Regions from separate parts of the Bradyrhizobium sp. th-b2 genome, predicted to be linked through region 2. Evidence: predicted binding sites of a transcription regulator. Region 2 holds the regulator's gene; each other region holds the start of a gene.
What was found. Region 2 encodes LexA, which represses DNA repair genes until DNA is damaged. Its sites were predicted from a motif close to TGTTCNNNNTGTGTTCNG; they were not measured.
Positions count from the first base shown of each region.

Region 1: K359_RS53020 (DUF3072 domain-containing protein) is a predicted target of LexA. The motif match lies at 3,763-3,780, and genes of this name have one in related genera.
Region 3: ruvC (crossover junction endodeoxyribonuclease RuvC) is a predicted target of LexA. The motif match lies at 6,281-6,298, and genes of this name have one in related genera.
Region 4: K359_RS51520 (type IA DNA topoisomerase) is a predicted target of LexA. The motif match lies at 2,946-2,963, and genes of this name have one in related genera.

Region 1 covers NZ_AUGA01000022.1:74,493-82,119, reverse strand. The annotation lists gene K359_RS0125500 (adenylate/guanylate cyclase domain-containing protein) at 1-389, shown strand, start outside; partial or broken gene K359_RS53025 (ATP-dependent helicase) at 539-2,609, opposite strand; gene K359_RS0125490 (hypothetical protein) at 2,722-2,979, shown strand; gene K359_RS0125485 (hypothetical protein) at 3,153-3,407, opposite strand; gene K359_RS53020 (DUF3072 domain-containing protein) at 3,526-3,726, opposite strand; gene K359_RS53015 (hypothetical protein) at 3,842-4,210, shown strand; gene K359_RS0125470 (hypothetical protein) at 4,240-4,458, shown strand; gene K359_RS53010 (PAS domain-containing sensor histidine kinase) at 4,491-6,479, opposite strand; gene K359_RS0125460 (HAMP domain-containing protein) at 6,764-7,627, shown strand, end outside.
Region 2 covers NZ_AUGA01000015.1:105,543-113,169, reverse strand. The annotation lists gene K359_RS0119345 (MIP/aquaporin family protein) at 1-638, shown strand, start outside; gene arsC (arsenate reductase (glutaredoxin)) at 635-1,036, shown strand; gene K359_RS0119335 (hypothetical protein) at 1,065-1,373, shown strand; gene K359_RS64455 (GDCCVxC domain-containing (seleno)protein) at 1,501-1,725, opposite strand; gene K359_RS0119325 (cation transporter) at 1,730-2,014, opposite strand; gene K359_RS0119320 (mercuric transporter MerT family protein) at 2,029-2,415, opposite strand; gene K359_RS0119315 (helix-turn-helix domain-containing protein) at 2,464-2,913, shown strand; gene K359_RS0119300 (HAD family phosphatase) at 3,989-4,615, shown strand; gene glp (gephyrin-like molybdotransferase Glp) at 4,641-5,852, shown strand; gene lexA (transcriptional repressor LexA) at 6,086-6,790, shown strand; gene K359_RS0119285 (hypothetical protein) at 7,134-7,562, shown strand.
Region 3 covers NZ_AUGA01000001.1:128,823-136,449, forward strand. The annotation lists gene K359_RS0100595 (ABC transporter substrate-binding protein) at 1-321, opposite strand, end outside; gene K359_RS0100600 (adenylate/guanylate cyclase domain-containing protein) at 540-2,432, opposite strand; gene K359_RS0100605 (metallophosphoesterase) at 2,657-3,574, opposite strand; gene ruvB (Holliday junction branch migration DNA helicase RuvB) at 3,763-4,812, opposite strand; gene ruvA (Holliday junction branch migration protein RuvA) at 4,809-5,426, opposite strand; gene ruvC (crossover junction endodeoxyribonuclease RuvC) at 5,728-6,255, opposite strand; gene K359_RS0100630 (YebC/PmpR family DNA-binding transcriptional regulator) at 6,467-7,213, opposite strand; gene K359_RS0100640 (methyl-accepting chemotaxis protein) at 7,436-7,627, shown strand, end outside.
Region 4 covers NZ_AUGA01000004.1:429,687-437,313, reverse strand. The annotation lists gene K359_RS0109395 (efflux RND transporter permease subunit) at 1-1,070, shown strand, start outside; gene K359_RS61150 (hypothetical protein) at 1,130-1,672, opposite strand; gene K359_RS0109380 (AAA family ATPase) at 1,676-2,677, opposite strand; gene K359_RS51520 (type IA DNA topoisomerase) at 2,996-5,029, shown strand; gene K359_RS61145 (DUF5710 domain-containing protein) at 5,044-5,424, shown strand; tRNA gene K359_RS0109370 (tRNA-Ile) at 5,709-5,784, opposite strand; gene K359_RS0109365 (tripartite tricarboxylate transporter substrate binding protein) at 5,891-6,859, opposite strand; gene K359_RS0109360 (TAXI family TRAP transporter solute-binding subunit) at 6,980-7,627, shown strand, end outside.

The DNA.
Region 1 (7,627 bases), on a different contig from region 2:
ATGCCGTGTTCGCGATCTTCAATTTTCCGGTGCGGCGGGACGACCATGCGGTGCAGGCCTTGCTGGCCGCGCGCGACATCCAGCGCCGCTTCCAGGAAAGGCACGACGCGCTGGTGCGGACGATCGGCGCCGGCGACATCGAGATCGGCATCGGAATCGGGATGGACAGCGGGGACACCAATTTCGGTGAATTCGGCCAGACCCATCGCGACCTGACGGCGGTCGGCACCGTCGTGAACCGCGCCGCGCGCGCCCAGGCGGCGGCGAAATCCGGCGAGATCCTGGTCACGACGGCGGTGCGGGAACGAACCGGCGACATGATCACGGCAACCGGTTCCGATTACGCGCTGAAGGGCTTCGACCAGCCCGTCAGATTGTTTCCTGCGTGAATTGACGCGGCGCAAAAAAAACGACGGCTCCAGCGCGAAACTCCGCGCCGAAGCCGTCGGGGATGGTCGCTTGCCGATTACGAACGCGGCTTCAACGCGAGGCCGGCGGCTTCGTTCCAGGCCGTCTGAAAAATCTTTCGCAACCGGCGTCAGCGCCACATGCCGCGCATCCGGGCTCCGATGTCGATCGGCGGCGCGCGGCTGGCGGACGCGGTCTGCGCGGCGGCGGCGCGCGGCCAGGTGGTCCGCTCGAACATCGGCAGCAGCCGTTCCGGGATGAAACGGGTGCGCGAGGCGTACATGTGGCGGTCGCCCTTGGCAGCCTGGCCGTGGACGAAAAAGCGCTGCGGCACCAACAGGTGCAGATCGTCCTTGGCGCGGGTCATGGCGACATAGAGCAGGCGGCGCTCCTCCTCGAGTTCCGCCGATGTGCCGGCGCCGAGATCGGAGGGCATGCAGCCATCGACGACATTGAGCACGTAGACCGACTTCCATTCCTGCCCCTTGGCGGAGTGGATCGTCGACAGGATCAGGTAATCCTCGTCGAGCAGCGGCACGCCGGCCTGGTCGCTGGTTGCGTCCGGCGGATCGAGTGTGAGTTCGGTGAGGAAGCGTTCGCGTGACGGATAGCCGGCGGCGATCTGCTCTAGCTGGATGAGGTCGGCGCGGCGGACCTCGCTGTCCTCGTGGATGCGGTCGAGATGCGGCTCGTACCAGTGGCGCGCGCGTTCGATGTCAACAGGCCATTCCGAATAGCGGAGGTTCTCGATGGCCTCGACGAACAGCCGCCAGTCGGCACCGGCGCGGGGCGGGGCGGGCAGTGCTGCGAGCGCTGCGATCGGATCGGCGGCCTCGGCCATGCGGTCGAGCACGCGCTGCGCCGAGGCCGGCCCGACGCCGGGCAACAGATGCAGGATCCGAAAGCCAGCGACCCGGTCGCGCGGATTGGCGGTGAAGCGCAGCAGCGCCAGCATGTCCTTGACATGCGCTGCGTCGAGGAATTTGAGGCCGCCGAATTTCACGAACGGAATATTGCGGCGGGTCAGCTCGACCTCCAGCGGTCCGCTATGCGAGGAGGTACGGAACAACACCGCCTGGTGCTTGAGCAGCGCGCCTTCTTCGCGGTTGGCCAGCACCTGCTCGACGATGTAGCGCGCCTGATCGGCCTCGTCGCGGATCGTGACGAGCAGCGGCTTGCGGGTCGAGGTGCGGTCGGTCCACAGGTTCTTGGTGAAGCGTTCCTTGGCGAGCGAGATCACGCCATTGGCGGCCGACAGGATCGGCTGCGTCGAGCGATAGTTGCGGTCGAGCGTGACGATCTCGGCAGCCGGGCTGAACTGCGACGGGAAGTCGAGGATGTTGCGCACGGTGGCGGCACGGAACGAATAGATCGACTGCGCATCGTCGCCAACCACGGTGAGCCCGTGCCCCCCAGGCTTGAGCGCAAGCAGGATGGAGGACTGCAGGCGGTTGGTGTCCTGATATTCGTCGACCATCACATGGTCGAAGCGGCCGCCGATCTCCTCGGCCAGCGCCGTGTCCGTCACCATCTGCGCCCAATAGAGCAGGAGGTCATCGTAATCGAGCACGTTCTGCCGTTGCTTGGCTTCGACATAGGCCGCGAACAACTGCTTCAATTCGCTGGCCCAGCCTGCGCACCAGGGGAAGAACTGACCGAGCACGGTCTCGATCGGCATCTCTGCGTTCAAGCAGCGCGAATAGATCGCAAGGCAGGTACCCTTGGTGGGAAACCGGCCTTCGGTGCGGGAGAAACCGAGGTCGTGGCGGACCAGGTTCATCAAATCGGCGGAGTCCTCACGATCATGGATCGTGAAGGCCGGCTCGAGGGCGATGCGTTCGGCGAATTCCCGCAGCAGCCGCGCGCCGATGCCGTGGAACGTGCCGGCCCAGCTTAGCGCATCGGTCATGATGGAGGCGCGATCGCCGAGCACGCGCCGAGCGATGCGCTCGACGCGGGCCGGCCATCTCTGAGGCGGCGCGCCGCGAAAAGGTCATCAGCAGGATGCGGCGGGGATCGGCGCCCGCGACGATCAGATGCGCGACGCGATGGGCGAGCGTGTTGGTCTTGCCGGAGCCCGCGCCCGCGATCACCAGCAGCGGGGCGCCGACGATGCAATCCTTGCCGACCCCGTGCTCGACCGCACGGCGCTGCTCGGAATTGAGCGCATCGAGATAGGCTGTGTTGGCAAGTTCAGGCACGAATCACCCCCACAAAACGCTAACAGACATTGCGATTCAGTGGAGCCGATGCACCGGGGCGGATGCAGAGAAATTAGATTGACATTAACGCGGCGCGGCGCACAACCGCGCCATGGGTGACGTATCCAAATCCGACACGCCGCTGAAGGCGACGTTCAAGGTGCGGCTGAACGGCGAGACGGTGACGCTTGCGACCGTCGGTCAGGCCTACCGCTTCATCAGCAATCTCAGCGCCGTCGAATGGATGGAATTCCGCTCGCTGCATGACGAGGCTTTGGTTGCGCTGGAGAGGGCGGCCGGGAACGCCATGCTGACGGTGCAAGCAACCAACGCGTTGCGGACGCTGTTCGTCCGCGCAAAATTGCTTTGAAAGAAAATGGGCCGCCTTGGCCTTCCTTTGGCCTTCCGAGGCGGCCCTAGATTAGCGGCCGTAGCGCAATCCGCATCCGGCCGTCGCGTGTACCGCCGTTACCTTGTTTGCGGCCATAACGAACAGCGACTTACGAGACCACCGCCGATTCGGCTGTAGCCGCCGCACCACAATCAGGGGCCGACGTCGTCGACGAGGCGGTCATACACCAGGGCGGACCGCAGGTTCATGGTCGCGATCTTCAGATAGCCCGGTTCGCGCATGGCGTTGTTGAACATCATGATCGCCGTCTTCCAGTAACCCCGCTCGCGCTGATCGATATTCAGCGTCGACAAATAGTCCGCGGCGTCGCCGACGGTCGCGAGCGTTCGCCCGTTTTTCAGCGCGATCGGGAACGCTAGTGGCGATCGCTTCTCCAGCTCCAGCACGTAAGGCTCCCCCAAGCAAAGCAGCGATAAAGACAAAGCAGCAACGACAGAAACAGAACTAGCTGCGCCGCTATATCAAAGCCTTAAGGGGGTGTCCGGCCCGGTCGGGATGGGCAGCTCAGAAAGAGTCCGCCAGCGCGATCTCGGCCCTGAGGGCATCGATGCGCCGTTCGGCTTCCTCGGACGTCAGGTCGCGCGCGTACTGGTTCGGCTGATACGCCTCCTCGGCAAGGTTCCTCAGCCGCAGCGCCTGGGCACGGGTCATCAGCCCGCCAAGGCGCTCCGCAACCCCGCCAAACCTTACCGCTGCCATGCTCATTGCCTACCTCGTTTGCTGGATCGTGACTTGACAGTATGTTCTATTTTTGTTCTAACAAGCCATGGACAACTAGATCAATGAAATTCGTCGGAGGATCAGCACCTTGCGGGCTGAAATGACCCTGATCGAGGCGTCGATCCGGGATCAGATCAACCGCGACCTCGATTGCAGCGAGGCGTCATGCCGGCTGATGGCGATGCGGGCCGAAGTGGCTGAGCTCATTGGTCGATGGAAAGCCTCCGGCGGCGGCGACCGCCTCCCGACAGTGCGGGAGCGGCTGAGCCGAAGCTTTGCGGACCGCCCTGTTGCGACCAGTCAAGCCGACCCCCGTCAACTCGAAGAAGGGCACGCCCAAGCCGGCCCACAGCAACGCGAAGGTTTGATCGACCTGCCCGAGCTGGAGGGCGCGCCTCAGACCGGCTTGAGCCCAAATCTGGTTTCGAGGCGGGAACCGGAGCCACGGATGGGCATTTTCTTGTGGTGAGAGCCAATTCCATAGCATCGTCCAGCGCCATGATCGCCGATCCGACCGCGCCACCGCGGGCATCGATGAATGACGATCGCAGCCCGTTGCTGACGCTGATTTCCTGTATCAGCTGCATCAGGACGATGCGGCTTGAGAGCAGCCACCCGGGCACCGAGGGCAGGGATATTCTCCAGTACCGCTGCGAGCAGTGCAGCCGCATCGAGCGGGTGCAATTGGTGCGGCGAAGCTGGCCGGCAGAACGCTAGCCCTTGGTTTTTTGAGCTATTGGATTTTCGAACTAGGAGTGCGCTTTTGCCTTTGGTCTGAGCGCAACGTCCCGCGCGGCGGAATCGAACTCCTCCACAGCGCCTGCGGACGGGTTGCCCATGACGCCGCCCGAGCCTTGTCCGGTCAGTTTCGAGAGTTCGCGGCTGAGATCATGGATGCGGTACGGCTTGCGCAGGACGGGAAAGTCGGACCTCACGTCGCGTGCACTCTTGTTGTAACCGGTCGTCAGCAGGATCGGCAGCTCGGGCTTCCTGTCCCGGATCGCGCGCGCCAGCTTCAGCCCATCCATCCTGCCGGGCATCACGATGTCGCTGAACACCACATCGACCCCGTTGGCGTCGATTTCCGATAGGGCAGCTTCTGCGTTCGACGCCCAGCGCACGGTGTAGCCGAGCTGTTCGAGGAGGCCCGTGCTCGCATCGGCGACAGCGGGATTGTCCTCGATCAGCAGGACGATTGCGGAGCCGCGCACGCTGTGGTCCGCGGTCGTACGCTTTGCGGCAGCGGTCCCGCGGGGCAGGTAGATGCTGACCGTCGTGCCCTTGCCGAGCGTGCTTGCGATCTCGACCCGGCCGTCGGCCTGGTGCGCAAAACCGTGGACCTGGGACAGTCCGAGGCCGGTCCCTTTGCCGACCGGCTTGGTGGTGAAGAACGGGTCGAAGACCTTGCTCAGCACGTCCCCGGGAATGCCTTCGCCGGTATCGGCCACGCTGACGGCGACCTCGACGGTCTCGGGTACGTTGCGGGCCGAAACGGTCAGCGTACCGCCATTAGCCATCGCGTCCCGTGCATTGACCACAAGGTTGATCAGCGCGGTCTCAAACTCGTTCGGGTCGACGAACACCGTCCAGAGATCCGCCTGGATCTCCATGTTCAGCTTGATCGCGCCGCCGAGCGCGCTGCTCAGGACCTCGCGCACCGCGGCGATCCTGTCGGCGACGTCGACGGTCTGCGGATTGACGCTCTGACGGCGCGCGAAGGTGAGCAGCTGGCTGGTCAGGGAGGCGGCACGCTCGGAGGCGGTGTCGATCGCGCTGAGCGCGAGCTGGCCGCGCTCGCTCGTCACCTCGCGCTTGATCCGGTGCAGATTGCCCGAAATGATCATCAGCAGGTTGTTGAAATCGTGCGCGACGCCGCCGGTCAATTGACCGAGCGCATCCATCTTCTGCGACTCCGCCAGCTGGCGCTGCACCAGTTCGAGCTTCTGTTGCGCCTCACGCCGCTCGGAAATGTCCCGTGTGATCTTGGCAAAGCCGACCAGGCTGCCGTCGCTGTCGCGGATCGGATCGATCACGACGCTGGCCCAGAAGAACGAGCCGTCCTTGCGGACCCGCCAGCCATCCTCCTCGTAGTGCCCGGTGTCTTCCGCGATCTTGAGCGCGCGGGCCGGCTTGCCCGCCGCCTGGTCGGCCGGCGTATAGAACCGCGAGAAGCTCTTGCCGATGATCTCGTCTGGCGAATAGCCCTTGATGCGCTCGCCGCCGGCGTTCCAGTTGGCGACGATGCCGGCCGGCGTCAGCATGTACAGGGCGTAGTCGGTGACGTTGCTCACCAGCAGGCGGAACTGGCTTTCGCTGGCATCGAGATCCGCGCGCGCTTGCTGCCGCTCGGTGATGTCGCGGGTGACCATGGCGTAGCCGACCAGCTTGCGCTTCTCGTAAATCGGGTCGATGACGACAGAGGCGTGGAATTGCGATCCGTCCTTGCGAACGCACCAGCCCTCCGCCGCGGCATGCTTTTCCGTCCGCGCCATCTGCAGGGCCTTGGCGGGAAGGCCGCATGCGCGATCCTCAGCGGGATAGAGGACCGAGAAGTGCTTGCCGAGGATGGCTTTGGCCGAATAGCCCGTGATGCGCGCGGCGCCCTTATTCCAGTTGGTCACCCGTCCATCGGGAGCGAGCATGCAGATCGCGTAGTCGATCACGCCTCCGGCTAACAGCCGAACGTCGCGCTCGCTGTCGAAAATGCCGCGCTTGAGTCGATCCGATTTCTTAACCATCACAAATCCTGCCATCGGCCGGAACGTTTCGGAGAGGCGAATGTTCCAATGCGATCACATGCGACCGTGAGGACCAGGCAATACGAACGGCTTACGCCGCTTTGCGAAGAAGTTCCAATCCGCGTTGGAACTTTAGGTTCCATTAGCGATTAAGCTACTCGCTTTGCGTCACAAATGGCGGTTTTGGCGTTTTCCCGCTTGAATTGAACACGGGCAGTCATTCTTATGGTCACACTGGCTTTTCCGAGTCTCTCGACAGGGGGCCAGCGCGTAGGGGAAATTCCATGACCGATCTCGGTTCGCCGCCTCGTCCCCGTGCCGATACCCGCCGCGCCCAATCATCCAACGGAAGCCTCGATTCCTCGCACGACCTGCTGCAATCCCTGCAGGCGATGCGCGGCGGCGACTTCTCGGTTCGGATGCGTGGCGACTATCTCGGGATCGACGGCAAGATCGCCGACGCCTTCAACGAAATCGCCGCGGCGAACGAGCGCATGGCGCAGCAATTGGCGCGCGTCGGACAGGTCGTGGGCCGCGAGGGGCAGACCCGCCAGCGCGTCAATTTCGGCCTCGCCAGCGGCGCCTGGGCCGATATGGAAAGCTCGGTCAATACGCTGATCGACGATCTCTTGTGGCCGACCCGCGAGGTCACGCGGGCGGTCGCCGCGGTGGCGCAGGGCGACCTGCTGCAGACCGTGCAGCTCGACGTCGAGGGCAGGCCGCTGCGCGGCGAATTCCTGCAGTCGGCGAACATCGTCAACACGATGATCAAGCAACTCTCGGTATTCACCTCGGAGGTCACGCGCGTGGCCCGCGAAGTCGGCACCGAGGGCAAGCTCGGCGGCCAGGCCCAGGTGCCGGAAGTGACCGGCGTCTGGAAGGACCTGACCGAGAGCGTCAACTCGATGGCCAACAATTTGACCGGCCAGGTCCGCAACATCGCCGAGGTGACGATCGCGGTCGCCAATGGCGACCTGTCCAAGAAGATCACGGTCGACGTCCGCGGCGAGATCCTGCAGCTGAAGGAAGCCATCAACACGATGGTCGATCAGCTCCGCTCGTTTGCCTCGGAAGTGACGCGCGTGGCGCGCGAGGTCGGCACCGACGGCAAGCTCGGCGGCCAGGCCATCGTGCCCGGCGTCGCCGGC
Region 2 (7,627 bases):
CGACCGTGGTCGGATCCGGCATCATGGCCGAAACTCTGACCAAGGATGTCGCTCTTGCGCTTCTCTGCAACACGTTGCCGACCGGGGCGATCCTCGTCGTCCTGATCACCGTGCTCGGTCCGATTTCCGGTGCCCATTTCAACCCGGCCGTTACGCTCGTCTTTACCGGCCGGCGCGAGTTGCCGGTGAACGAGGCCGTGCTCTACATCGCAGCGCAGATCGCAGGCGGCGCCGTCGGCACGATGGCGGCGCATCTGATGTTCGCTCATCCCTTGATCGACGTGTCGATGAAGGTCCGGACCGGCGGACCGCAGTGGTTTGCGGAAGCCGTGGCCGCCTTCGGCCTGGTCGCCACCATTCTGGCCGGTATCCGTTTTCAGCGCGCGGCCGTTCCCTGGCTGGTCGGGCTCTACATCACGGCCGCCTACTGGTTCACGGCATCGACGTCGTTCGCCAATCCCGCCGTTGCGATCGCACGCTCCCTCACCAACACGTTCGCCGGTATTCGCCCCATCGACCTTCCCGGGTTCATTCTCGCCGAGCTCTGCGGCGCGATGGCCGGCATGTTACTGATGAACTGGCTGCTCGGACGTCCCAAACTGTCCGGCCCCGTTGCCATTGCGGAGACACGACCATGACCGTCACGATCTATCACAACCCGGATTGCGGCACCTCGCGCAACACGCTCGCGATGATCCGCCAGAGTGGCACCGAGCCCGTCGTCATTGAATATCTCAAGACGCCGCCGGCGCGCGAAACACTCAAGGAGCTGATTGCCGCGATGGGAATCTCCGTGCGCGCCCTGCTGCGCGAAAAGGGAACGCCTCACAAGGAGTTCGGCCTGGACGATCCGAAATGGACGGACGACGAACTGCTCGATGTCATGCTGGCGCATCCCATTCTCATCAACCGGCCGATCGTGGTGACGTCGAAGGGTGTGCGGTTGTGCCGGCCGTCCGAGGCCGTCATCGATCTTCTGGACTCGCCGGTTGGACGGTTCGTGAAGGAAGACGGCGAAGTGGTCGCGGCGCGATGAAGTGACGATGCGGCCAATGGAGCGACCGATGCTTTGGACCGCGACCAACCTCTACATCCAGATCGTTGCCGGATTCATTGGCGCTCATCTCGTCGCCGCGGTGGTGCGCGACCACGCATTCGGGTTCTGGGGCCACAGCGCCGCGGGCCTGATCGCTGGTGCGCTGGGAGGTTACTTTCTGCAAAGCTATGCAGCGACCGTGGTGATGGGCAATGGCGCTCTCAACGAGTTGCGACCTGCCGACAACTTCTTCCTCCAGGCCGCTACGGGCGTCACGCTGGGCGGCATGGGTATGCTGGCCATCGGGATGCTGACGCACCGGCCCAAGAGCGATTGATCGGCTCTCATTCGACGAGCAGCCTCACGTGTGAAGCGGCGTGGCCGACACGGACGGACTTGACGCTGGTGTGCACACTGCCAAGCCAGTTGCTCGAGGTTTGGATCGGCGCGCTGGTCATCGCCTGTCACGCGCAGCAGGAGGCGGTACCCGGTTCGCCGGCACGCACGGCTTGAATGGGCGGACACGGCACCGAGCCGTAGGAACAGAACACGCAACAATCGCCCGACTTGGGCTTTAGCTTTGTGCCGCAGCCGGTGCATTCATAGAAGAACTGACAGGCGTCGGTCGGCATGATCTCCGTTTTCGCAACGGCGCAGTGCGGACAGGTGATCGTTGATTCAAGAAGCATCGGATCAGCCCTTGGGTGCGGACGGATAACCTGCCTTGGTGGTCGCCGTTGTGAGTTGGTTCACATCGGCTTTCGCATCATCATAAACAACCGTTGCGGTCTTGTCCTTGTAGGACACCGCAACCTTGGCAACGCCGGGAACGGCTTCAAGGCTTCCCTTGACGATGGATGGGCAGGCCGCGCAATCCATATTGTTCACGGCCAGGACAATCGTCTTGTCTGCGGCCATCACTGCCGGCGAAGCGATGATGCCGACGGCAAAAGCCGCGACGGCGACAAGCTTGTTCATGGGAAATTCTCCAGTCATGAGTCAAGAAAGAGAGGTGCGATGAAGTCGAGGCCGAGCGCGGCGACGACAAGGATCGTTGCGAGGATGAGGCTGGTTTTGACGATGCGGTTCGGCAGCGGGCGCGCGCAGGCCTCGCCATCGGCGCAGGCGCGCGTTGAGGATCGGCAGACCAGCCAATAGCCGTGCCCGAGGCACACGAGCGTGGCGGCGATGAAGTACGGCTGATAGGCGGCCAGCCGGGTGAAGTTCCCGATCCAGGCCCCGCTGACCCCGAGGCCAAACAGCGCAAGTGGCAGGATGCAGCAAGACGACGCCGCAAGCGCGCCAAGCAGGCCGCCCGCCGCGATTAGCCTTTGTCGCTGCCGATTGCCGGCAATGTGATCCGCCTGATTGCTCATCATGCGCTAAACCATGCATCCTGTAGTGACTACAGGATCAAGGGCTATTTCATGCGCGCCATCACGTCTTCGGGAGTCGGAAACATCTCGATCGGCGAGCTATCCGAGCTCAGCGGCGTGAACATCGAGACCATCCGCTATTATGAGCGGATCAAAATGCTGCCCGCGCGGTTCCGAACGGCGAGCGGTCGACGGGTCTACGGACCGGCCGAAAGACGGACATTGGTCTTCATCCGGCGATCCCGCGACCTCGGGTTCACACTTGAGGAGATTCGCGCCTTGCTGGCTCTGGGAGGGCCAGGACGCGCTCCGTGCGCCGACGTGCACAAGATCGCGAGCGCACATCTGGCGAACGTTCGTAAAAAACTCTCTGACCTCGTCAAGCTTGAATCCATCCTGGCGGAAACGGTTGCGCAATGCTCCGACGGCGCCACCCCCGACTGTCCGGTGCTTGATATTCTGGATGCCGGCCGGCCGACTAGCCAAATATCCGATGTCTGACGCACCGGTTGGACGCTCGTGAAGGAGGACGGTGGTCGAGGTGCGGTAGGCGACCTGGGGTCCCACGGCAGCCCAATTGCGAGGGGTCTTCACGGACTGCATCAGTGCTTCCAGGACAAGCCGAAAGTTCCTCGGAGGGAGCCGGAACGGACACGAACCCACGTTAGTTGAACAGAATGATTTTCGAAGATGGACCGTCATCACCGTGACCCGGAAAACCTTGCAGGCACGCTCCGAGCAAGCGCTCGTCGTCATCATTCTCAGCACCGGCGCGCTGATCGCCTATTTCGGCCTGGCGCTTTCGAGGATGTGAGAGGCTGGCTCCGAGGGTGCCTTGATGCGCCAAAGCCGGTGCCGCCCTGCCACTGAGTTGCCCGACGGCGCAAGCCCCTCGCGCAAAAATCTTTCTGTTTATCGGCACGCCCAACTCAGTGTATGAATCTCCCCGTCTCACCCGATCGAGGGGCGCTGCGCATCGTCACGGGTGTTGCGGTGAGATGCGGTGGACGCCGAGCGTGTGACTGACGAGAGCACGCGAAGCGGACGGGGAAGTCGTGTGGTCCTGACGCCCTAGCGGCCGGTGTCCCCAAGCAAAGCGCGAAAGCGTTTTGCGAAGGCGGTGACAAAAAAGCCCAGTCTCGCCGGGGAGAGCACGAAATAATCCGTAAGCCATCGCGCAGGGAAAGCCGGATTGCTCCGGTTACACCTGTGGTCCTACCCCCGAGCTTTCTACCTTTGCTCGGGGCCCATGGGTGCGATCGGCACCCGGCTTTCCCTGCGCCCTCTTCAAGGAGAGGGCGGAACGAGAAGCAAGGCTCGGACAAATCATGTCGCGAGAATGCGGGCGCATGCCCCACAGACCGTGCCACACATTCACCGTCGTCCCGGCGAAAGCCGGGACCCATAACCACAAAAGAATATTGTTGAGCGTCGCTGGAACGACGAGTCCCGTTCACTACAATTGCTGCGGCGTATGGGTCCCGGCCTTCGCCGGGACGACAGGGAAGTCGCATGCCTGCCGCACAAATCGGGGAGATTGCCGCCTGCCCGCAATTTTCGTACATGGTTTCACGCAATGACCTCGCAACTCTCTCCCACTTCCGTCGACGTGCTGCTGTTCGATATCGGCCGCGTCGTGCTCGATATCAGCCTCGACAAGGCGATGACGCACTGGGCACAGCATGCCGGTTGCGCGCCGGCCGACCTCGCCGGCCGTTTCGTCGTCGACGACAGTTACAAGCATCACGAGATCGGCCGGATCGACGACGCGACGTTCTTTACCAGCCTGCGCCGGTCACTCGGCGTCGAGCTCACCGACGCGCAATTCCTCGAGGGCTGGAATTCGATCTTCACCGGCGAGATGCCAGGCATCGCCCCCTTGCTCGCGGCCGCAGCCAGGCGAATGCCGCTCTACGCCTTCTCCAACACCAACCCGGCCCATGTCGCGCATTTCTCGGTCGCCTATGCCGAGTTGCTCAGCCACTTCCGGACCGTGTTCCTGTCCTCGAACATCGGCCTTCGGAAACCCGACGCCGCGGCCTACGATCATGTGATAGAAGCGATCGGCGTGCCGGCGTCGCGGATCCTGTTCTTCGACGATCTGGCTGCCAATATCGAAGGTGCGCGGGCGCGCGGCCTTCAAGCCATCCACGTGACATCGACGGATGACGTGGCAAGGGCGCTGACCGCACTTGGTATTTGACCATTTGCCTTGAGGAGTTTTGCGCGTGGCCCTGATGCCGGTTGCCGATGCCCTGTCCGCCGTTCTTGCCGGCGCCGAACCGCTGCCGGAGGAGATGGTCGCGCTCGATGCCGCCTACCACCGCACGCTGGCGCACGACCTCGCGGCGCGCCGCACCCAGCCGCCGGAGCCGATGTCGGCCATGGACGGCTACGCGGTGCGCGCCGCCGATGCGGCTCATCTCGAGGCCCGTCTCAAGGTGATCGGCGAAGTCGCCGCCGGCCGGCCGTTCGAGCGGACGCTCAGTGCCGGCGAAGCGGTGCGGATCTTCACCGGCGGCGTCATCCCCCATGGCGCCGACGCCGTCATCATCCAGGAAGACACCCGGCTCGACGGCGACCACATCTCGATCACGGAGGCTGCGAGCCCAGGACGGCACATCCGCCCGGCCGGCGTCGACTTCCGTGAGGGCGACCTGCTGCTGAACCGTGGCAGCCGCCTCTCCGACCGCGCGCTTTCGCTGGCGGCCGCCATGAACTATCCGGAACTCGCGGTGCGCCGCCGCCCGAAGGTCGCGGTGCTCGCCACCGGCGACGAGCTGGTGATGCCGGGCTCAAGGCCCGGCCCTGGCCAGATCGTCTATTCCAACGGCTATGCGCTGCGGGCACTGGCGCGCGCCGAAGGCGCCGAGACCGTCGATCTCGGGGTTGCCGCCGACACGGTGGCAGCGACCACCGCCGGCATCCGCCGGGCGCGCGAGACCGGCGCCGACATCCTGATCACCACCGGCGGCGCCTCGGTCGGCGACCACGATCTGGTCAAGCAGTCGCTGGAGGCCGAGGGCGTCGCGATGGCGTTCTGGCGGATCGCGATGCGGCCCGGCAAGCCGATGATGCACGGCCGGCTCGGGGCCATGCGGGTGATCGGCCTGCCCGGCAATCCGGTATCGTCCTATGTCTGCGCCTTCCTGTTTCTGGTGCCGTTGATTCGGGCTTTGAGCGGCCGGAACACGATCCATCATGTCCGCACGACCGCCCTGCTCGGCCGCGACCTCGCCGCCAACGACCAGCGCGAGGACTATCTGCGCGCGCGTCTCGAGGAGCGCGAGGACGGCGCGCCGATCGCGACTCCGGTGATGCAGCAGGATTCTTCGCTGCTCGGGAATCTCGCTGCGGCACGGGCACTTCTGGTGCGTCCGCCGTTCGCCCCCGCCGCCGCCAAGGGCAGTGAATGCGAGATCCTGATGCTGCCTGAGTGAGGTTTTCGCGGGCTAGCCGATTGCGCGCCGTCCTGATGCGTTCACCGGAAATTAAGTGGTTGCGGAACACATATCGAACATATAGTGTCCGTTCATGATTTGTTTCGAGTGCTGGTGTCTACAATCGGGAAGCCGCCAGGGAGCATTGCGCTCCCGAGATCAGGCCCCGTCTGAAGGCCCCAACTGAAGAGTCTCGGAATCGAACGACGCTACCAACCGGGGGAATACTCGAGATGCTCACGCGCAAACAGTACGAACTTCTGCGTTTCATCAATGAACGTCTGAAAGAGGCCGGCGTGCCGCCCTCCTTCGACGAGATGAAGGATGCGCTCGACCTGCGCTCGAAGTCCGGTATCCACCGCCTGATCACTGCGCTGGAGGAGCGCGGCTTCATCCGCCGCCTGCCCAACCGCGCCCGCGCCATCGAGGTCATCAAGCTGCCCGAGCTGTCGGCCGGCGGCGGCAACGGCCGCCGTGGCTTCACGCCAAGCGTCATCGAGGGCACCCTCGGCAAGCGCAGCAGCACGCCGCCGATCGCCGAGGACGACGGCAACCGTCCGGTCGCCGTCCCGGTGATGGGCCGGATCGCGGCCGGTACGCCGATCGAGGCGCTGCAGACCCGCAGCCACACCATCAGCGTGCCGCCCGACATGCTCGGCTCCGGCGAGCATTATGCGCTTGAGGTACGCGGCGACTCGATGGTCGACGCCGGCATCCTCGACGGCGATATGGCGCTGATCCAGCGCAACGACGTCGCCAACACCGGCGACATCGTGGTGGCGCTGATCGACGAGGAGGAAGCCACCCTGAAGCGCTTCCGCCGCCGCGGTGCATCGATCGCGCTCGAGCCGGCCAACACTGCCTATGAAGTGCGCATCCTGCCGCCGAACCGGGTCCGCATCCAGGGCAAGCTGATCGGGCTGTATCGCAAATACTGACGGCGGCGGAGCATGATCCGGAAAAGTGCGAAGCGGTTTTCCGAAAAGACCATGCTCGAACAGACATATGGAGCGGGATGACGATTTGAAGAAAAAGTCGTCCCGATCCAGGAACGAGCAACAGATCGGATCGTTCCTTGGAAGATAGCGCAGCGTGCGGACCAGCTTGGATGCGCCCCGATACCTCTCGCGCAGTGTAGCGCGTTTGTGATTGAGGCGTTCGACGGCCAGTCGTACAATCGCCCAGAAACGAGCAGACACTCGTTTGCTATCGTCCACTCTGGTAGAGGCCTGCGCCTCAGGGAGAGGCACGGGTCGCTACCTCGAAAAGAGGAGCCATCCGATGTGTGACTATAGTCTGCACGCCGTGGCATCGCGCCCCGCCATTGTCGGAGAGACGCTGATCACCACGACTTTCCGCGGCACGTCGACCCGCGGCTTTGCTTCGGAGAACGATCCCACTGTCGCGGTCTGCATGCTGCCGGGCACCGAGCTCGCTTTCGCCGAGAACGTTCGCTACGACAGCCGCTGGATCTGGACCAAGACGATGAATTTCCGCGTCGGCGTGTTCAACGAAGTCGAGCCCGACGTGCCCGATCGCCATCATGATGCGGTCGAATTCCCCGACGGCAGCCATGTTCTGGTAACCCAGCTCGTCGAGGGACAGCGCGTCAGCGTGCTGCAGTTGCCGGCACTGCATCCGCAGGTCGAGCACAAGCCGAAGGTTGTGGAGCGGCGCCCCTCCGCATTCGCGTCGCTGTTTTTGGGTTGAGCGCATCGTCGCCGCGGAATGAGCCATTCGGCGGCGGATGACCTTAAGCGATTTCGAGCGACCCC
Region 3 (7,627 bases), on a different contig from region 2:
GCCATCATGCCATTTCAGTCCGTCGCGGAGAGTGAAGGTGTAGGTGAGCCTGTCGTCGGAGATCTTCCAATCCGCCATCTGAGGCTGGATCTTGAAGTTGGAGTCGGTGGCGAGCAAAGTGTCAAAGATCATGTAGCCGTGATCGCGCGTGATATACGCCCCGGTGAAGCTTGGGTCGAGGATGCGCAGATCGGAATGCATCACCGCAATGAGAGTCTTCGCATGCACTTGCGACGAGATTGGTTGCGCCGAAGCGAACACTGCCGACAAGGCGCCGACTGACACCACAGTGCAAAGTTTTCGACATGATATCTGAAGCATTGGATGTCTCCTGATATCGGCTGGTCAAATCCTCAAATTCGGGCTGAGCTGAGCGTGCAGGCTTGATACGGCGGCGGAGCACCGCACCAGCGACCACATGCAGAGATCTCCGCCCGGCACCTTATCCGCAATCATCCCTCGGGTGCCGCGCTGGACGGCGCTCATTGCGCCGCGAGCGGAATGAGTACCCATGAGCCGACCTTGTCGATCGACTGCGATTATTTCATCCCCGCCTGCTGCAATCCCTTGAAGAGTTCATTCAATGTACTCTGAAACGCCAGATGCTGATTTGGAATTTCCTGGGAATAGATGTCGCGGATACGCGCCAGTGTGTAACCCGGCAGCGCGCTGTTGAAATCATTCAGCTCGTCGACCGCTTCGGTTTGCTTTCCGGCCAGCGCAAAGGCGCTCACCAAATGCGCGCGACTGAACCAAACCGTGCGTCTCTCCTCAACCGCCCTACGAAGCCAGACAATTGCGTCGTCGTAGTTTCCCATCGCGAAGTACGCGCGCCCCAGGACCCAGGAAAATACACTCCTGGCAGGATCGCGAGGACTGAGTCTGATCGCCTTCAACACCAGCGGAGGCGCTTCCTTGGGACGCCCCGTCAGGACAAGTTGATTGGCCTTTTGAGCATATGCGAGGGCAAGATTTGGATCGAGGGCAAGCGCCCGTTCGAAAGCATCCAGGGCTCCTTGATGATCCCCCTTCGCACGGCGAATAAAGCCATCATCCATGTGGCTCAGAGCAATGGTCGGGTCGAGACTGAATGCCTGTTGCAGCGCATGCTCGGCCTGGTTCAGCAGCTCAATGCGTGCGTTGGAATCCTTTCCAGCAGCCTCATTCCAGCGATTCAAATAGTCACGCATCAAGACATCTGCCAGTTGGCTCCAGGCGATGGCCGATTGCGGGCTGAGCTGCAGAGAATCCTGAAGATACTTGCGTGCGATAAGATTGTGCTGCGGAGTAATCGATTCAATGAGAATAGCCATGGCTCGTAACCTCATATCAATCGCATTGGAATCTCCCGACCGATTACGTCGGCGGCTCTCGGCCTTGACCAGTTGAAGTCCGAGTGACGATGCGATTCGGCCAGTTACAACTTCCTGCAATTCGAAAAGGTCTGTAACATCAGTATCAAATTGATCCGCCCAAATGGCCGTGGCGGAACGCGCATCTACCAGATGCGCGTTAGCTTGCACCTTGGTACCGACTTTCCGGATGCTGCCTTCCAAGAGATATCGAACGTCGCAGTCCAGTCCGATCTGTCGAGGGTCGATATCTTTCCCTTTGTAAGTGAAAGCCGTCGCACGCGCAATCACCACAGTATCAGCCAAGCGGGAGAGGTGCGTGGTTAGATCATCAGTGACCGCGTCGGCGAAATAGCCCTCCTGCGGATCATTGCTCATGCTGCGAAACGGCATCACCATGATGGACGCTTGAGCAGACTGCGCTTTTTGGCCATGCCAAAACGGCACTGTGCCTGCAAACATCGCGATGGCTAATAAGACTGCAAATGCAGCGACCACCGGACGACGCATCGGAGGAAGCGCGATAACTCGGCGCGCGGCGAGACGCATTCGCCCCAGGAGGGATTTGTCTTGCTCTTGGGCCTGGGTGACCCGAAAGACCTGAATCGGAGGGTCAATGTTCTTGAGCCGGTGACGGCCCCTGTCCTCAAATGCGAGGTCCGGATGACCCAGGAGCTGATCCCGAACAGTATTGGTAACAAATAGCTCGCCCGGCTCGGCGAGAGTCTCTAGCCGAGCTGCAATATTGACGCTGTTTCCGTAGATGTCGCGCTCGTCGAAAATGACGTCACCGGCATTTACGCCGATGCGCATTTGGAAGCGGCGCTCGGGAGCGGCACCGACATTGCGCTGGCTCAATTCCTGCTGAATTTCGATACCGCAATGCACGGCATCCAGAGCGCTGCCGAATTCGACAAGCAATCCATCGCCGCTGGATCGGATAAGACGACCACCGTGCTCGGAAATTTTGGGTTCGATCAGGCCGCCGAAACATTCGGCCAGCATCACGTGTGTGGCGTCCTCGTCGGTCGACATAAGCCGACTGTAGCCAACGACATCCGCCAGCAGGACGGCTGTCATCCTGCGTTTCACAGGGCACCTCCTTCCCGCTGCATCGGGGCTTAATGTTTTTACAGGAGCGGGCAGCTGTTGTCACGCGCCGAGGTCGGCGTGGCTGCACAACACCCGTTTGGGTGACGAACGCGCGTACCTCGCTAAAGGATGCCGCGTTTCAAGGCACTTCCCATGCAGCCTGATCTCCAAACGCCGACATCCGCGCCTTTATGAGTGCACGGCCGGGCTCGTCAGGAAACCACCGGCCCCTTGGCGCCGAGCGTCACCTGCACGACCTCGGGCGGCACGCCGAGGCGGAACGGCATGATGCTGCAGCCGAGGCCGCCGGAGACGACGACGTCGCATTTCAGCTTCAGATGGCCATAGGCGAGCCGCATGCCGTGCTTGACCGGCACCGCCGGCGACCAGCCGAGCAGCCGGACCTGGCCGCCATGGGTGTGGCCGGACAGCTGCAGCGCGACGCGCGAGGGCACGCGGAGCGCAACGTCGGGCTCATGCGCGAGCAGGATCACCGGCGCGTCGTCGGTGACCTTTGCAAGCGTCGCGTTGAGATCGTCGACGCCGATGCGGGTGACCTGGCGATAGTGCCGCGCCGGCAAATAGGCGAGCTGGTCGCCGAGGCCGGCGAGCCAGAACGCACGGCCGTCCTTGACGAGCCGCACCGCATCGTTCTCGTAGACCGGGATGCCCGCCCGCTCCAGCGCACGGCGCGCGACCGGCGTGCCCTGCCCCAAACGCTGTACCGCCTTGTCCTCCCAATAGTCGTGATTGCCGAGCACGGCATGCACGCCGAGCGGCGCCTTCAGGCCCTTCAGCACCGCAGCCCATTCGGAGGCCGGAATGAAGCGGGTGACGTGGCGCAGCCCCGCGACATAGTCGCCGAGCAGCACGATGATGTCGGCGTTGAGCGCATTGGTGCGCTCGACGATTGTCTCGATACGATCGAGCGACATCCAGGGATCGCAGGCGTGGATGTCGGCGAGCACGGCAATCTTGAGCGGAAAGTCCGCCGGCCATTGCCGCGGCGACAGATCGTAACGCGTGAGCGTGAGCCGGGCGACCGGCTCGCTCAGGCCGTAGGCCGCGGTCGAGGCGGTGACGGCGGTCAATCCGCCGAACCCGCGAAGCAAATGACGACGTGAAATCATGGACGTTGGATCGGTGATGCCTGACGCTTCCTGGAAACGCTCCGACCAATCATAAGCCCTTTGATTGGAGCGGAATTGGGCCGCGTTTGTGCAGACGGCCTGCAGAGACCTCGCAACGGTTAGCGGGCAAGGTTACCGGCAGCACGATGCACTGCATCAACACGTCTTTTCACGACTTCGGGAGCAGCTCAGTCCTCGTCGCCATTGTTGCCGAACAGGCCGAACTGCGAGGGATCGCGGTTCGGCTCGGCGAGGCCGAGATGACGGAAGGCGTGCGAGGTCAGCAGCCTTCCGCGCGGGGTGCGCTGCAAATAACCGCACTGGATCAGATAGGGCTCGATGATGTCCTCGATCGCATCGCGCGGCTCCGACAGTGCCGCTGCCATGGTCTCGACGCCAACCGGTCCGCCGCCATAGTTCAGGGCGATGGTGGTCAGATAGCGCCGGTCCATCGCGTCGAGCCCGGCACTGTCGACCTCGAGCGCACTCAGCGCGCGGTCGGCGATGCCGCGATCGATGGCGTCGGCGTCCGCCGCGGAGGCAAAGTCGCGCACCCGGCGCAGCAGGCGGCCGGCGATGCGCGGCGTGCCGCGGGCGCGGCGCGCGATCTCGTTGGCGCCGTCAGGGCTCATGCCGATGTTGAGCACGCGGGCGCCGCGGGTGACGATCTTCTCCAGCTCGTCCTCGGTGTAGAAATTGAGCCGGATCGGAATGCCGAAGCGGTCGCGCAGCGGATTGGTGAGCAGCCCCGCGCGCGTCGTCGCGCCGACCAAAGTGAATTTCGACAGCTCGATCTTCACCGAGCGCGCCGCCGGACCTTCGCCGATGATCAGGTCGAGCTGGAAATCCTCCATCGCGGGATAGAGCACTTCTTCCACCGCCGGACTCAGGCGATGGATCTCATCGATGAACAGCACGTCGCGCTCTTCCAGATTGGTCAGCAGTGCCGCGAGATCGCCGGCCTTCGCAATCACCGGACCCGAGGTGGCGCGGAAGCCGACGCCGAGCTCGCGCGCGACGATCTGCGCCAGCGTGGTCTTGCCGAGGCCGGGGGGACCGACGAACAGCACATGATCGAGCGCCTCGCCGCGCTTCTTCGCGGCCTCGATGAAGATCGAGAGATTCTTGCGCGCCTGGGCCTGGCCGACGAATTCCGTCAGCGACTGCGGACGCATCGCACTGTCGCCGACATCATCGGAGCGGCGTTCGGGCGAGACCATGCGCGACGGCGTGTTCACTTCGACAATTCCTTAAGCCCCAGCCGGATCAGCTGCGCGGTCTCGGCCTGCTCACCGGCGCTGCGCGAGGCGGCGGCGATGGCGGCGGCGGCCTGCGGCTGGCCGTAGCCGAGATTGACCAGCGCGGAGATCGCGTCCGTCACCGGACGCGGCGCGCGGTTGTTGTCGATCGCGCCCGACAGCTGCACCACCGCGGGATCGACATCGGCGAAGCCCGGCGCCTTGTCCTTCAATTCGCTGACGATACGCTCGGCGACCTTCGGCCCGACCCCCGGCGTGCGCGCCACCGCCGCCTTGTCGCGCAGCGCGATCGCGTTGGCGAGATCGGTCGGTGGCAGCGTGCCGAGCACCGCGAGCGCGACCTTGGCGCCGACGCCCTGCACGGTCTGCAACAGGCGAAACCATTCGCGCTCGAGATCTGAGCGGAAGCCGAACAGCTTTATTTGATCCTCGCGGACATAGGTCTCGATCGAGAGCACGGCCGCTGCGCCCGGCGACGGCAGCGCCTGCAACGTGCGGCTGGCGCAATGCACCTGATAGCCGACGCCGCCGACGTCGAGGATCACGTAATCCTCGCCATAGGAGTCGATCAGGCCCTTGAGCTTGCCGATCATGAGGACCACCCGGACTCAACGGCCGCGCGGTGTTCGAGTTTTTCCAAATCCGTGAGGGAGGCACCGGCGGAAGGGTTCCCTCCCCCCTTGCGGGGGAGGGTTAGGGAGAGGGATGCCGCTTGCTCGGTTGGCTGACGCAGAGCAAAGGCAACACTCACATGTCGAATGATCGTCTCACGAACTTGGTTGGCGCATCTTCGCTGCATCTCATGGGCCGTCGCCCGGGGCTTACCCCTCTCCCCAACCCTCCCCCGCAAGGGGGGAGGGAGCCCGATCAGCGCGCCATCCTCACATTGCGTGATCATAGGCTTGCCACCCTGAGCCGCAGCGCGGTGCTCTGGCGGTGATGGGCGTGGGTGATCGCGACCGCCAGCGCGTCGGCGGCGTCGGCGGATGGCGGCTCGGCCTTCGGCAGCAGTATCTTCAGCATCACCTGGATCTGGTTCTTCTCGGCATGCCCGGCGCCGACCACGGTCTTCTTGACCTGGTTCGGCGCGTATTCGGCGACCGAGATACCAAACATTGCGGGCGCCAGCATGGCGACCCCGCGGGCCTGACCGAGCTTCAGCGTGGCGACGCCGTCCTTGTTGACAAAGGTCGCCTCGACCGCCGCCTCCGCCGGCTTGTAGTCGCCTAGCACTGCGGCAAGCCCCTCATGGATCGCGAGCAGCCGGCTCGCCAGCGGCAGATTGTCCGGCGGTTCGACCGAGCCGCAGGCGATATAGACCAGACGGTTGCCTTCGGTCTCGATCACCCCCCAGCCGGTGCGGCGGAGACCCGGATCGATACCGATGATGCGGACGGGAGAGCGAATCGGCTGCGATGTCATGGGGTAGTGATACCGCCTGCGCCGGGAGAACGAAACACAAACGGAGGTTCATCCCCTGCCGCGGCCGTTGTAGTCGGCCTCGCTTGTCATCCCCGCGAAAGCGGGGATCCAGTACGCCGCGGCTTCTCGGTTCAAACGCAGGTCTCTGGAATCCTGGATCGCCCGGTCGAGCCGGGCGATGACAGTGGAGTTTTGAGCGACGAACGAGCCCTTACCCACCCATCTTCGCGATCAGCGCGTCGGACACCTCGAAATTGGCGAACACGTTCTGCACGTCGTCGTGCTCGTTGAGCAGGTCCATCAGCTTCAGCAGCTTTTCGCCGGTCTCGTCGTCGACCGCGACGGTGTTTTGCGGCTTCCAGGTCAGCGCCGCCTTGCGCGGCTCGCCGAACTTCGCCTCCAGCGCCTTTGCGACTTCGCGGAAGGTGTCCTGCGAGGCGTAGACCTCGTGACCAGATTCGCTGGAAACCACGTCGTCGGCTCCGGCCTCGATCGCGGCGTCCAGCATGGCGTCGTCGGAGGCGACCTTGGCGTCGTATTCGATGATGCCGGTGCGGTCGAACATGAAGGCGACCGAGCCGGTTTCGCCGAGATTGCCGCCCGACTTGGTGAAGAAGGAGCGGATGTCGGAGGCGGCGCGGTTGCGGTTATCGGTCAGCGCCTCGACGATGACGGCGACGCCGCCGGGGCCATAGCCCTCGTAACGGATCTCGTCATAGTTCTCGCCCTCATTGCCCGCGGCCTTCTTGATCGCACGATCGATATTGTCCTTGGGCATGTTCTCGGCGCGGGCCGCGACCACGGCGGCACGCAGGCGCGGGTTCATCGCAGGGTCCGGGGTGCCGAGCTTGGCCGCCACGGTGATTTCGCGGGCCAACTTGCCGAAAAGCTTCGACTTCTGGGCATCCTGCCGGCCCTTGCGGTGCATGATGTTCTTGAATTGGGAATGGCCGGCCATGCGACGTCTCTTCGAAAGCGTAGGGTCTGACGGGTGGAAAACGCGGCCTTATAGGCCCCTGGCGGTCAAAATCAAAGATCGGCGGGGGCGGTCCGGCCCCGGAATACTACCGCAAGCCGGAATATGAGGCACTTGTTAACCATGACTTCACGCCCGGATGCGAGGATCGCCCCGTCCCGCCGCAACTCCAAGGCAACTTCCAACAGCCCCCACAGAGCCCACATGGCGTTCGGTTTGTTTCGAAAGCAAGTGCCGGAGCCGGCTGCGCCCGCCGTCGCGCCGAAGGTTCCAACTGCGGCGGCTGCGCCTGAAGCCTCCGCGACCGAGACTGATTCGGCCAAGGACTCGGCCAAGGAGATCCTGGAGCTGCTGGAACTCGAGCTCGGCGCGATGATCCGCCAGCTCGAGCGCGCC
Region 4 (7,627 bases), on a different contig from region 2:
CCGCGGTCCAGAACATTCCCGGCGCCACCGACGTGAAGACCGAGCAGAGCGGCGGACTGCCGGTGCTGACCGTCAAGCTCGACCGGCAGGCGCTGTCGCGCTACGGGCTCAGCGTCGGCGACGTCCAAAACCTCGTGGAGATCGCCATCGGAGGAAAAAGCGTCGGGAAGCTGTTCGAGGGAGACCGCCGCTTCAACATCATGGTGCGTCTGCCCGAACACCTGCGTGGCAATCTCGAGGCCATCCGGGCGATACCGATTCCACTCCCTCCCGTGGAAGACGCACTCCAAGGCGCAATTCGAACGTCCTTGATGAGTCCTGCCGCCGGTCAAATGCGGTACGTGCCGCTTTCATCGGTGGCCACAATCGATGCAGCTCCGGGGCCGAACCAGATCAGCCGGGAAAACGGAAAGCGAAGGATTGTCGTGACGGCGAACGTTCGCGACCGCGATCTGGGGGCGTTCGTTTCGGAGTCGCAGCAGGCGGTTACCGAGAAGGTCAAGCTGCCGTCCGGCTACTGGATCGTATGGGGAGGACAGTTCGAACAGCTCGTCTCCGCGACCAAGCGGCTGACGATCGTCGTACCCATTGCGCTTCTGCTTGTTTTCCTGCTGCTGTTCATGAGCATGGGATCGGTGGCAGATGCGCTGCTCGTGTTCAGCGGCGTACCGCTCGCCTTGACCGGCGGTATCGCCGCGCTGTTGCTGCGTGGAATCCCACTGTCGATTAGCGCCGGCGTCGGATTCATCGCCTTGTCAGGGGTGGCTGTACTCAACGGCCTTGTGATCATCGCGTTCATTGATCGTCTCCGCTCCGAAGGCAGATCGCTGCTCGAGGCGGTAGAGCATGGCGCCGCCGCGCGGTTGAGACCCGTCCTCATGACCGCGCTCGTCGCGTCGCTCGGCTTCGTGCCGATGGCTATTGCGACGGGCGCCGGCGCAGAAGTTCAGCGGCCGCTGGCAACCGTAGTGATTGGCGGCATCATTTCGTCGACGATACTCACCCTTCTGGTTCTACCAGCGCTGTACGCTCTCTTCCGGAGAGAAGCGGCGAGCAAGGAAAGCTTGTGATGACACGCTTCGTTCTTTTCTGCGTGGCAGCCTTGCTGTTCGCTGCGCTCGCCATCGGCTCAACGCAGGCGGTAGCACTCGCTTCGATGTCCGCCGATCGCGAGGTATGGAGCCCGGCCCGAATCGACGCCCTTCCTCCGGAATTGCGCTGTGCGAATAGCCTCGATAGACTCCACCTTCTTTTTGTTCGGAGGATTGTTTCCTACTTTGCTCAGCGGCCCGCTTAGATAGTCGTTGAGAATTTCTTCAAGAACCGGACGTGCATGATCAGGAATATACAGCGCGATCACGCGGTCATTTGCTTCGGTCGTTTTGACCGCGCCGGTGCGTATATCTTGCGTTTTCATGTCGAGCACGTCAGGCGGCGTGCCGCGCTTCGATTCAACTTCGACGAATGTGCCGGTGGGCGGCTCTAGGCGCGTATCCGTCGGTTTGACGGCGTCAGCTGCCGCGAGTGCAACACGCAGTTCATTTTGAACACGTTGACCATGCGCGGCACGTTCACGAACAGCACCTGAACCGCCTCCTTGCTCGCCGACATAGCCTTGCGAAGTCGCAAATGCGATTATGTCAATGTGGGGTAGGTTGAAACGCGACGGCATACATTACGAACCTTCTGTGTCCATAAAGGCCGTTCGCATGGCGTGACGCTCTTGGAGACGGTCAACAAGGTCTTCCGTGGTGAGCTGCTTTCGCTCATCCAATATCGCCGTCTTCACAGCATCGTCTGCCGCTCTGACAATTTCTGATTGGCTTAAGCCCTCAGCCGCATGAATGATGTGTTTCCACGCCGGACGGACCACTTTCATCGGAATGACGTTGGCCGTGATGAGCGTTTTGATCTGTGCTGAGGTCGGCGCGTCAAACTCCAGAACTTGGTCGTAACGGCGCAACAAGGCCCGGTCGAGGAGTGACGGATGATTGGTCGAGCAAATGATAACGCTATCGGTCGAGTTACCTTCCTCCATAAACTGAAGGAAAGAATTCAGAACGCGTCGCATTTCGGCTACGTCATTCGTGGCCGTTCGTTGACCGCCGACCGCATCAAACTCGTCGAACAGGTAAACACCGCGGCGCTTGGCAGTCTCATCAAAAATAAAGCGCAGCTTCGCGGCCGTCTCACCCATATAACGCGTTATCATCCCTTCAAGGCGGATAATGAACAGCGGAAGGTGAAGCTCACCCGCCAAAGCCTCGGCAGACATCGTCTTCCCTGAGCCGGGTGGCCCCACAAACAGGACGCGCCGATTAGGAGTTTTGCCATGTTCGCGCAACCAGTCACGTTTGCGCTGCTGACGTAAAACATCGCTAAAGCGGCCCAGCAGGCGGTCGCCTAAAACAACATCCTTCAGCTTGTAACGTGGGTCGCGCATTTCAAGCAGCCCCTCTAGACTGCCACGCGGACTTGCAAACGGAATCGCGACCGACGCCCCCCGCGAATTGCGCGAGCGCGCTTTGTCGATTTCAGTTCGCATCTCTTGTGCGGTGTCGCGCCGGCCTTGCCGAGCTTCTGAAGCTGCGATCTGAAGCGCGATGGAAAAGAACCCATCTTCATCACCCTCAGCTCGGCTTCTCAACATAGCTAGAATCTGCTTGGCGCTCGACACGATAGATCCTCTCTACACGAATCGTACTACAGCCGCGCCCATCCGCGAACGCTTTTTTGATGCGTCATCCTCCGTTGTGTATGACCTGCGGTTAAGGGCGTTATACGGACGGCGATGCTGGACCGCTTCATCGCCGTTGTCTTCGCGTTCGGTTGTGAAGAACGAGCGCAAGCAGTCCCCCTGGATGCCGTCCGCCGACACGCGCCGTAAATAACCTCCAAGCAGGGCACTATCAGGAGTTGGATTAATTGTAGCTTGCGCTTCTGTGTGTTCATGGTATGTTCCAGGCGTTAAATGCACCCTCCCAATTAGGCCGTCATGGCAGATCAGATCGTCATCACGGAGAAAACCAGCCAGGCCAAAGACGTCCGCGCCGCAATTGGTTCTCGCTACGGTGATGTTCTTCCAGCTGAGGGCCATTTGTTCGATCTCCTCGAACCGGAGGATGTTGTTCCGGCCTGGAAGCGATGGTCGCCGATACTTTTACGGCCTGAAGGTCTTTACGGTACCTGCCCGGCAGAGGGCGGTAACAAAGCGGCCAAGCTCAAGGCCATTCGCGAGGCGTTGCGCACTGCCAAGCGCGTTTGGCTTGCAACCGATTGCGACCGCGAGGGTCAGCTGATCGGTCAGGAAATTCTTGAGCATTACGATTATCGCGGCCAGGTGATGCGAGTGCTGTTCACCGCGCAGGATTCGCAGACCATCCGCGACGCATTCGGTCGCGCAAAACCCAATACCGAATACTCTCGCCTATACGCCGCCGCGGTTGCGCGCCGACAGGCCGATCAGATTTACAACCTGTCGCTCACTCGCACCGCAACCGTCATCCTTGGACAAGGCGCGCGAAGAGTGATTGGAGTTGGTCGTGTAAAGACGCCGACATTAGCCATTGTATGCAAGCGTGAATTGGAAATCCGAAACTTCGTGCCGCTGGCCTATTTTGAGATTGTCGCCACCGCGAAAGTGGCGGGTGGGCAATTCCAGATGCGGCACGCGCCGCAGGACCGAATTGTTAAGCGCAAGATAGCCCAGGACGTAGTCAAAGCGGCTGAAGGCTTCGAGGGCGCGCTTACCGTGCGCGTCGAGGATAAGCGGCAAGTGCCACCCAAGCTGCATGATTTGCCGTCGTTGCAGAAACTCTGCGGCTCGCGCTTCGGCTGGTCAGCCAGCAAAACGCTCGAAGTGGCGCAGGAGCTGTATGACGGCCAAGGCAAGAAGATCATCACCTATCCTCGTGCAGAGGTTCGCTATCTGCCGCAAAACTTGATGTCGGACGTGCCGCGAATCGTAGCCGGACTACGGGCGGGCCAATCGTTCAGCGCGATCCCTGTACCCGAGCCGCCGGTGATTCGTAGAGGCGCGAGCGGCACGTTCTATGACAAGGGGCTGGAGGGTGCGAGCCATCATGCCGTCATTCCCAATGTCAACGCCATCGACAAGCTGCCGGAGGTCTGGCCCCGTCTGTCGTCTGACGAAAAGAAACTCTTTGACGTTATCGCAAGGGCATACCTGGCCGCCCTGATGCCCGACTTCCGTTACCGGCAGACAACCGCAACGCTCGATGTGCACGGCTTTGAATTCCGCGCAGCCGGTCGCCAGCCCATTGATCTCGGTTGGCGTGCCGCATTCCCGGAGTGGCAACCCGCCGACGAAAAGGGCGATGAGGCCCAATTGCTGCCGCCGCTGTGCAACGGCGAGACCGCGCAACTGCAAGATCCAAAAATTGAGAACAAGGAGACCCGGCCGCCGCCACGTTACAACGAAGGCACTCTGATCGAGGCGATGCAGAATGCCTGGCGTTTTGTCGATGACGAGGTTCTGCGGGATCGCTTGAAGGAAGCCAAGGGTATTGGCACGCCTGCGACCCGAGCCGAGATCATCGGCGGGCTTAAGAAGCAAGGTTTCCTGATTGCCCAGGGAAAGAACATTGTGCCGACCGAGACCGGCTTGTCGTTGTTCGGCGTTCTCAAACAAGCCGAACCGGCGCTAGTCGATCCTGGTGTGACGGCGCAACTTGAATGCCTGCTCGACGACGTCGTTGTAGGCAAACAGGAGATGGTCGGCGCGATTGACGCCGTATGCGATGTCGCCGAGCGCATTATCAGCAAGCTGAAGGAGGGGGCTACCGCGGTGGGACCTTCCTTGCTTGGCAGTGCAGGGGACAATGGCACAGCAACGTATCCACCGACGCCTGCGATGAAACGCTTTGCTGACAGCCTCGTCCGGCAAAAAGGCATCAAGCCACCACCCGGCTACAAGGCGTCGATATCGATCTGCCGCAAATTCCTTAGCGAACACGCGCCTAAAAAGTCCGACGGCGAAACGGCCGTAAGCTCGACTCCAAACCGGTAAGTCCTGCACAATTGTTGTACGCCAAGAAGCTGGCGCAGGGGAAAGGTCTCATCATCCCCGATGATGCCCGGACCAACTCGGCCGCGATGTCCGCGTGGATTGATGCGAATCGAGACAAAAAACGCCGAAAGCTGAAATGCAAAACCTCCAACAGGCCGGTAGGATCGGTTGCACCTCAGGCTGCGCGGCGCAAGGCGTCTCGAAAACAAAAAATTGAGACCGACGCCGCTTCGGTGGCTTCCGCGCCAGCAAACTCAATCAGGACGCCGCTGCGGATTCCTTATGGCAACAAGGAAGTCGCTGTGAAGCTCGGTGCCCGTTATGGATCGGAGGGATGGTACGCTCCGCCTGGAGTTGATCTTTCTGCATTCGGCGAACGGGGTTGGCTGCTTTAGGTGATTCTAAGGAAATTCTTTCTGAACGGAATCAGGATTGCGCGGCCTGTGTAGCAACACGTCGCCGGGCAATAGATTGTCGGGCTGAATCAGGTGCAATCTGTGGTGGGCAGTGGTGTCAGGCTTCGCATTTTTGAGACCCTCCATCGCTCTGCAAGCGCCGCCGTCCAAAGGCGAGAGCGGTGATCGGTGCATGCTGCCTCCAGTGACAAGCGAAATAGAGCAACCGGTCCGCGAAACAGTCCGCAGCAAAAACAACACTTTCGCCAAGTACTTGATCTCATTGGTGGGCCCGGCAGGACTCGAACCTGCAACCAGACCGTTATGAGCGGCCGGCTCTAACCATTGAGCTACAGGCCCCGCCGCCTTGCGGGCCGCAAGGCGCGGCCGGCAACGGTGCGGGCTCCGTTTACAGGGTGCGCGGGGTTTCGGCAATGCCGCACCTCGCGCTCCCTGACCGTCCGCGTCAGTCGACCGAGACGCCGGCGAACTCCACGACCTTGCGCCATTTCTCGGTCTCGTCGGCCACCAGTTTGCCGAATTCGGCCGGGGTCATCGGCTTCGGGATGCCGCCGACCTCGGCGAGGCGCGCCACCAGCTTGGGGTCCTTCAAGGCTTCGCCGACCGCCTTGTTGAGGATGTTGACGATTTCCGGCGGCGTGCCCTTCGGCGCGGAGATGCCGTAGAAGCCGACCGACTCGAAGCCCGGCACGGTCTCGGCGATCGCCGGCACGTCGGGCACGCTTGGCCAGCGCTGCGGCGAGGTCACGCCGAGCGCGCGGACGCTGCCGCCGCGCGACTGCTCCAGCGCCGACGGCAGATTGTCGAAGATCAGCTGCACCTTGTCGGAGATGATGTCGGGGAAGGCGATCGCTGATCCCCGATACGGCACGTGCTGCATGTCGCATTTGGTCATCGCCTTGAACAATTCGGCCGACATGTGCACCGAGGTGCCGTTGCCGGACGAGGCGTAGGCGATCTTGCCAGGATTGGCCTTGCAGTAGTCGATGAACTCCTGAACGGTCTTCACCGGCATCGCGTTCGAGACCACCAGCATGTTGGTGAGCTGCATGATGCTGGCGACCGGGGTGGTGTCACGCAGGAAGTCGTAGGGCAACTTCTTGTAGAGCGAGGTCGAGATCGCGTTGTTCGGCGCCACGAACAGCAGCGTATAGCCGTCCGCCGGCGAGTTGATCGCGGCGGCGGCTGCGATGTTGCCGCCGGAGCCGGCGCGATTCTCGACCACGAATTGCTGGCCGAGACGATCCGACAGCCACTGGCTCATGATGCGGGCGACGATGTCGACCGGGCCGCCGGCGGCAAAGCCGATCAGCCAGCGTACCGGACGGTTCGGATAGTCGGATGCGGAGGAGGGGGCAACGGAGGCAATGCAACACATCAAACCAAGCAACGCGGCACGCGCAAATCGGATCATCATTTCTTCCCGTCATTTTCTTGTGACTGTTGCCGGCATGGTTTCACAAAACGCTGCCTTTGCCTACGACCCCGCCCGTGCGACGATAGTCTTGCTCACGTGCAATGCTTGAGGTTCGAGATGAAATTCGCTGTTATGATTTGTGCCGGCGCGCTGCTGCTCGCGGGCGGCGCGGCGGCGCAAGAGGGGGGCAAGACCATTTCCAAAACCACGATCAGTTTCGCCACGGCGACGCCGGGCGGCGGTTTTCCGCTCTATGGCAACGCCTTTGCCGAGGTGATGAATGCGGCCGATCCGACATTGTCGATCGAGCCGCGCAACACCAAGGGCTCCAACGAGAACATCCCGCTGCTCGAGGCGGATAGCGTCGATATCGCAACCGTCGCCGGCGAACCGTCCTATGAGGCCTTGATGGGCATCGGCCGGCCGAAGGCCACCAAATTGAAGATCCTCACCGCGATGTATTCGAGCCCGGGCATGTTCGTGGTCCGCGCCGACAGCCCCTACAAGTCGATCCAGGATTTGGTCGGCCAGCCCGTCGCGTTCGGCGCCAAGGGCTCGGGCCTGCCGATCCTGTCGCGCTATATCCTCGACGGCATCGGGCTGAAGCAGGACGAGGACTTCAAGTCGATCTATCTCGATCGCGCCGGCGATGGACCGGCGATGGTTGAAGACGGCCGCACCGCGGCGCTGTGGGGCGCCGGCATCGGCTGGCCCGGCTTCAGCAAGATGGCCGAGAGCGCGAGCGGTGCGCGCTTCATTGCGCCG